DNA from 3 places in the Venatorbacter sp. C2-1 genome. Region 3 is predicted to be linked to each of the others. Evidence: predicted binding sites of a transcription regulator. Region 3 holds the regulator's gene; each other region holds the start of a gene.
What was found. The regulator FliA, encoded in region 3, starts transcription of late flagellar genes. The targets are predictions, from matches to a motif close to CTAAAGTTNNNNNNNNNNCNGCCGATA.

Region 1 (2,272 bases), 1.5 Mb from region 3:
TGCTCCAGCGAGCCATCTTCCACATCGGCTTTATACAGAGCATCCAGCGACAACAGGGTTGCCAGCAAGGCGGCAACCCAGATCACGCCACCGGCAATCTTGCTTAAAAACTTAGGGTCCGGATCAACGGCCAGCGGAAACAGTGCTGCGACCATTAAGAAAAACATCAGCGGGTTCAGCCATTCACCGGGATTGCGCGCTGCCAGTAACAGGTCACGCTTAATGGTTGCGGTTACCAGACTCATGCGCGGGCACTCCCCAGTTCCAGCTGTCGCAGACTGGCAATATTCTCCAGTGCGTGGTGGCTGGTAATAATCACCGCGCCGCCACTTTCAACCTGACGCTGCAGGCGACCTTCCAGCCAGCGCACGCCGGCTTTATCGAGTGCGGTAAAGGGTTCATCGAGAATCCACAACGGGGTTGGCGCCACACATAAACGTGCCAAAGCCACGCGACGCTGTTGGCCGGCTGACAGCTGCTGACAGGTGGTTTCTTCATAACCGCCCAGCTCAACCTCATCCAGTGCCGCCCACAGCTGATCGTCACTGACGTTCCAGCTGCTGACCAGCCAGCGCAGGTTTTCCAGCGGCGTCAGCGCTTTTTTCACCGCCGCCAGATGGCCCTGATATAAACGCTGTGAAGCATAAGCAGAAAAATCATCGGTCAGAGGCTCTCCGCACCACAGCAGTTCGCCTTCATAGTCACGGTTCAGTCCGGCCAGCAAACGCAGCAGCGTGGTTTTACCGGCGCCGTTCGGCCCCGCCAGTTGCAGCAGATCACCGTTGCCAACCGCTACATCCAGCTGCTCAAACAACACCCGGTCGTCGCGTTCACACAGCAACTGCCGGGCCTGCAAGTCGATAATGGTGGAGCCTGACGTGGCGGTCATGATGAACCTTATTCGAAAAAATCCGCGGCATTATATACAAAATCCCTCTGTCAGGACGGAAGCCGCCGAACTAAGATGGGTAAAGATGCGTAAACCTTGGCCGATATCAACATTATGCAACCCGAATCCGTCCCTCTTATCTCATCCGCGACCCTGAAGGCGGCCGCTCTGAATAAGGTTCAGGCGGAGGCTGGCAAGGCTGTGGACACCCCGGCATCCGGCCATGTTCAGCAAAGCAGTACAGCTGCGACAGGCACTGCCGGGACAAGCTCAGAAGCCGCGCGCCAGTCTGCCACGCAGAATTTTAATGCCCGGGTGATCAGCAGCATCGCCACCGATGAAGGTTACCGTCTGACCCTCGAAGGCCAGGATAGCTCCGGCAAACCTCAAACCCTGCAGGTCAGCAGTCAGTACCCACTGCCACGCAATACCCGGTTAACCCTGCAATTGAGCCAGGATGCAGACGGCCAGATGCGCCTGGGCATAACGGATATAAAACTCCCGCCGCAGACCAGCCCGTTACCAGAAACTTCAGCCAGCACTCTGAAACTGGCCGCCGAAGCGCTGCTCGCGAGTCTGAAAAGCAACGACAAAACCGCGGCACAGATACCTGTATCGCCAACAACTGCTGCCACAGGCAACAACCCCGGTGTCTCACAGCCAGGACAACCGGCAGCGCCTCTGCCGGCTCTGATCAGCCAGTTTCTGGCCAGTCGCCTGCCCTTGCTGAACACAACAGCCACAACCTCTGCGTCGCTCAGCAGCATATTGCCAGCCGGAGTAAATTCAGCCGGTATCTATACCAACCCGACCAGAGCACAAGCGGGCAACAATACTGCACTACTCGCAGGCTCAGCAGCCGGATTGCCCGGTACGGTGACCGCGCCATCCGGTTCAGAACAGGCACCTCCCAGCGCAACTCAGATGGGATCAAGAACGGATAGTGCGCGGCTCTTATCGGGCTCAGCCTCAGCTTTGCAACAACTGTTACAACAGCCCGGACTGCCAGCCAGTGTGCGTCAGCCGCTGCAGCAGTGGCTGAACCAGCTGCCGCAAATACCGCAGCTGCAACAGCCCGCAGCCCTGCGTGAAAGTGTGCTGAACAGTGGCCTTATGTACGAAAACAAAGTAATGACCCTGCTGCAAAGCGCACTCACACAGCCAGCTCCGGGTATTTCTGGCCCAGGTATTTCTGGCGCAGCGACACCAGACTCTGCAGTAACCTCTGACAGCAGCTCGCTGTTCCGTACCCTTTGGGCCAAAGCCGGAATGGCGCAAGCGGCGGAACATCTGCAAACACTCAAAACGGCATTACAGGCTGCAGGCGATACTTCAAATACCACTTCCGGAGCTGCACCGGTCAGTCCAGCAGATGCCTTAACA
Region 2 (2,272 bases), 1.6 Mb from region 3:
CAGCGGCACAATAACATCACTGCCGAATGGCAGCTCGACCGGCGCCTGCCAGTCTTGTTTGATCAGGGTAATTTCGTCGCTGTTACGCGCCAGACCGTAGAAGTCCGGGCCGTAATGGCTGGCAAAGCCTTCCAGTTTATCCAGCGCGCCGAGGTCTTCGAAGATTTCGGCATACAGCTCAATGGCGGCGTAGGCGGTAAAACAGCCGGCACAACCACAGGCGTTTTCTTTGGCGCCTTTGGCGTGTGGCGCACTGTCGGTGCCGAGGAAGAATTTGCTGTTGCCGCTGGCGACCACATCCTGCAGCGCCTGCTGGTGGATATTACGCTTCAGAATCGGCAGGCAGTAGAAGTGCGGCTTAATTCCGCCAACCAGCATATGGTTACGGTTGTAGGCCAGATGCTGCACGGTGATGGTGGCGGCAACGTTGCTGCCCTGGCTCTGTACGAATTCGGCGGCGTCTTTGGTGGTGATGTGTTCAACCACCACTTTTAAGGTCGGATGACGGCTGACCAGCGGTGCCAGAATGGTGTCGAGGAATTCTTTTTCGCGGTCAAAGATGTCGATGTGGTTCTGGGTGACTTCACCGTGCACCAGCAGCGGCATGCCGTTTTCAGCCAGCGCAGCGGCGATATCATCGAGCTTGCCGAGATCGGTAACACCGGAAGCGGAGTTAGTGGTCGCTCCGGCCGGATACAGCTTAACGGCTACAATGTTACCGGCTGCCTTGGCTTCAGCAATCATTTCCGGGGTGGTATTGTCGGTTAAGTACAGCACCATAAGAGGGTTAAATGTCAGACCCTGCGGTACGCGTGACAGGATGCGGTCGCGGTATTCCAGTGCCTGTTCGGCATTCATCACCGGTGGCTGCAGGTTTGGCATGATGATGGCGCGGCCCATCACCCGGGCGGTGGCAGGCACGGTATGTTGCAGCACGGCGCCATCGCGTACGTGCAGGTGCCAGTCGTCGGGGCGGGTAATGGTCAAACGGTCAGTCATGCTCTTCAACCTTCAGCTAAAATTGATGGGGCATTGTACCGAAAGCAGCCTTTAACCGCTTAATTTTTCTCGGAATTGGCCGATAACTCAGGAACAGCCCCGAATTTAACAGCCTCAACCGGATGTCTATGCACAAACTAATTGCCTTAAGCTGCATGTTGCTCAGCGCTTTCTGCCAGGCGGATGCGGCGCTGGACTACGGCGGTGACATTGAAACTACCGACTGGTCGGTCAGTGGTTCGGTATTTGAGTGCCGTTTTGAGCAGACGCTGGCCGGGTATGGCCGCGCGGTGTTCTATCACGAGGCCGGCGAGGACGTTACTTTTCAGCTCGAAACCCTGAAGAACCTGATGTCGTACAGCCAGGCACGGGTCAGTATTCTGCCGCCGCCCTGGCAGCCGGGAGTAAAAAGCGAAGATCTGGGTGTGGCGCGGATTGTAAAAGACACGCCGAATCTGAGTCTGGACGCCACCCGCACCAATCAGTTTCTGCATGCCTTGCTGGAAGGCAAATGGCCTGCCATCAGCCACAAAACCTATTACGATCAGAACCGCTTTGTAAAAGTGCATCTGTCGGCGGTGTCGTTCCCGCAGTTTTATCTGGATTATCTGGAGTGCGTAAAACAGCTGTTACCGGTTAATTACCGGCAGGTGGCGCGCTCGAAGGTGCTGTTTGCCAGTGGTGAAGAGCAGATCGATGCCCCCGATATGAAAATTCTCGACCGCATTATTTTTTACATAAAGCATGATCCGCGCATTTTTGCCGTGTATCTGGACGGTCATTCTGACAACGTTGGCCGCCGTTACGATAACCGCCAGACGTCCAAGGCGCGGGTTGAGGATGTGGAACGTTACTTTATAAAGCAGGGTATTGATGCGGAAATGGTGACCACCCGTTTTCATGGTGACCGTTATCCGGTGGCCAGCAACAAAACCGCGGCCGGACGTGCCGAAAACCGCCGTGTGACCATCCGCATTGAACAGCGGGAAGATATGCCGATACCGGATAATCTGCTATTTAAACCGAAGGTCCGCACCCAGACTACCGCCAGCGGCGACTGATACCCGCCGCGCTTTCTTTATTGCTCTTTTTAGTCCTCTTTCTTTACTGCTCTTTCTTTGTCCTTTGGGTACGCCTGTTGGCTATCCCGTGCACAATCAGTACAATACCGCCCCTTTCATTATTGCTATCCGCCGGTACGGGCTGTTTGCCCCCTGTGCGGCTAATCATCATCCTGGAGAATACCCATGTCAGACATCAAGAAAGTGGTGCT
Region 3 (2,272 bases):
GTGTTTCAGTCTTGGGCCTGCCATGAGTGTCTCGGCGCTGACTCAGCTGCCGGTCACCCTGGTGACTGATGGACCGCACATCCCCGATGATGTGCATTATCCGGATGCTGAAAAACTGGTGAAACTGGCGGAGCAGATGGCGCGCATGGCGCGTACCCGCTGGCAGGCCGCCGAAGCCATGAGCTTCGCCACTCAGCATTCCAGTATTCAACACGGAGTATAACGACTAATGGCAAGGCATCCTGTGCAGGTCATCGCGGTCACCGGCGGTAAAGGTGGTGTCGGCAAGAGCAATGTCTCGGTCAATCTGGCTATCGCTCTGGCCGAAATGGGGCGCAGAGTAGTGGTTCTTGACGCGGATCTGGGGTTGGCAAATATCGATATTCTGCTGGGTATCAGCTCTAATAAAACCATTGAAAATGTTCTGGCGGGTGAATGTGATCTGCGTGACGTAATGGTTAAAGGGCCGGGAGGTATCCGCGTAGTGCCGGCATCTTCTGGTACGCAAAAATTATCGCAGCTGAACGCACTTGAACATGCCGGCCTGATTCAGGCCTTCAGTGATATCGGTGATGATATCGATGTGCTGATTATTGATACCGCGGCCGGAATTTCCGACAGTGTGATGAGTTTTGTCCGTGCCGCGCAGGAAGTACTGATGGTGGTCACTGATGAACCAACCTCAATCACCGACGCCTATGCGCAGATCAAACTTCTGAATCGTGACTATGGGCTGTTCCGTTTCCGCATTGTTGCCAACATGGTCCGCACACCACAGGAAGGAAACGCTTTATTTGCCAAACTTACCAAAGTGACAGATCGTTTCCTGGAAGTGGCTATGCAGTATGTTGGCGCTATACCTCAGGACGATGCGCTTAAGCGTGCCGTGCAGCGCCAGAAAGCGGTGATCGATGCCTACCCGCGCTCTAAAGCGGCGACAGCATTCCGTGCACTGGCTAAAAAAGTGGATTCATGGCCACTGCCTTCAACACCCCGGGGGCATCTGGAGTTTTTTGTAGATCGGTTGGTTCAGGAAGCCGGGGCATAACGAGTGTCAGTAGGAAGTTGTCTGGTGTATTCCGACGTACAAAAACACGATTATGAACAGCTGGTACGTGATCATGCGACGCTGGTAAAGCGCATTGCACACCACCTTATTGGCCGTCTGCCTGACAGTGTGCAGCTTGATGACCTTATTCAGGCCGGCATGATTGGCTTGCTGGAAGCCGCGCGTAAATACGATGGTGGCAAAGGTGCCAGCTTCGAAACCTACGCCGGTATCCGCATTCGTGGCGCGATGCTGGACGAGATCCGTAAAGGTGACTGGGCACCACGCTCGGTACACCGTAATTCCCGTCGTATCAGCGATGCTATTAAACAGATTGAAAGTGAAAAAGGCCGTGATGCTGAAGACAGCGAAGTCGCCGGTTTTCTGGGCATCAGTCAGGATGAATACCATGCCATCCTGAAAGACAGCGCCGGCTGCCGGCTGTTCAGTTTTGAAGAAGTTGTTGAAAAGAGCGAGTCAGGCTTCGACGTCTTTGAAGAAGAGTCCCCCAATCCACTGGACGGTATCGAACGTGAATCCTTTCAGCGTCAACTCGCCGACGCTATCCGTCATTTACCCGAAAGGGAACAGCTGGTACTCGCCCTGTACTACGACGAGGAACTGAACCTGAAAGAAATTGGCGCCGTATTGGGTGTCAGCGAATCAAGGGTCAGTCAGCTGCACAGTCAGGCAGCTCATCGTCTGCGTGCCCGCCTTGGCGGCTGGTTGTCCTAACTCCTTCCTGTTATTGAAAAAAATCTTTTCTGAGCGCTTTGTTTCTGGATAAAGCGATAACTGTGTCTACACTAAACCTTAGGAACGACTTGGAATATAGAGAGTCGATTACTGGAGGTCGTTTTGGACAAAAACATGAAAATTCTGATCGTTGATGATTTCTCAACGATGAGACGAATCGTCAAAAATCTGTTGCGTGATCTGGGGTTTACCAATACTCAGGAAGCAGATGACGGCACAACAGCACTTCCCATGTTGCAGAATGGTGATTTCGACTTCTTGGTGACGGACTGGAACATGCCTGGCATGACAGGTCTCGACTTGCTGAAGAAAGTGAGAGCCGATGATCGCCTGAAAAGTCTGCCGGTACTGATGGTGACAGCGGAAGCCAAGCGCGACCAGATTGTTGCCGCTGCTCAGGCAGGGGTTAACGGCTATGTCGTGAAACCTTTTACTGCTGCGGTACTGAAAGAAAAGATCGATAAGATC

Region 1: the regulator FliA is predicted to act here: its motif matches at 969-995, upstream of fliK (flagellar hook-length control protein FliK).
Region 2: the regulator FliA is predicted to act here: its motif matches at 1,058-1,084, upstream of MT343_RS06495 (flagellar protein MotY).

Annotation. Positions count from the first base shown of each region.
Region 1 covers NZ_CP094879.1:1,498,649-1,500,920, reverse strand. Annotated here, with positions in the region: gene ccmB (heme exporter protein CcmB) at 1-245, opposite strand, end outside; gene ccmA (cytochrome c biogenesis heme-transporting ATPase CcmA) at 242-889, opposite strand; gene fliK (flagellar hook-length control protein FliK) at 1,004-2,272, shown strand, end outside.
Region 2 covers NZ_CP094879.1:1,436,012-1,438,283, forward strand. Annotated here, with positions in the region: gene pyrC (dihydroorotase) at 1-999, opposite strand, end outside; gene MT343_RS06495 (flagellar protein MotY) at 1,128-2,060, shown strand; gene MT343_RS06500 (argininosuccinate synthase) at 2,247-2,272, shown strand, end outside.
Region 3 covers NZ_CP094879.1:2,993,387-2,995,658, reverse strand. Annotated here, with positions in the region: gene flhF (flagellar biosynthesis protein FlhF) at 1-223, shown strand, start outside; gene MT343_RS13430 (MinD/ParA family protein) at 230-1,048, shown strand; gene MT343_RS13425 (RNA polymerase sigma factor FliA) at 1,052-1,783, shown strand; gene cheY (chemotaxis response regulator CheY) at 1,919-2,272, shown strand, end outside.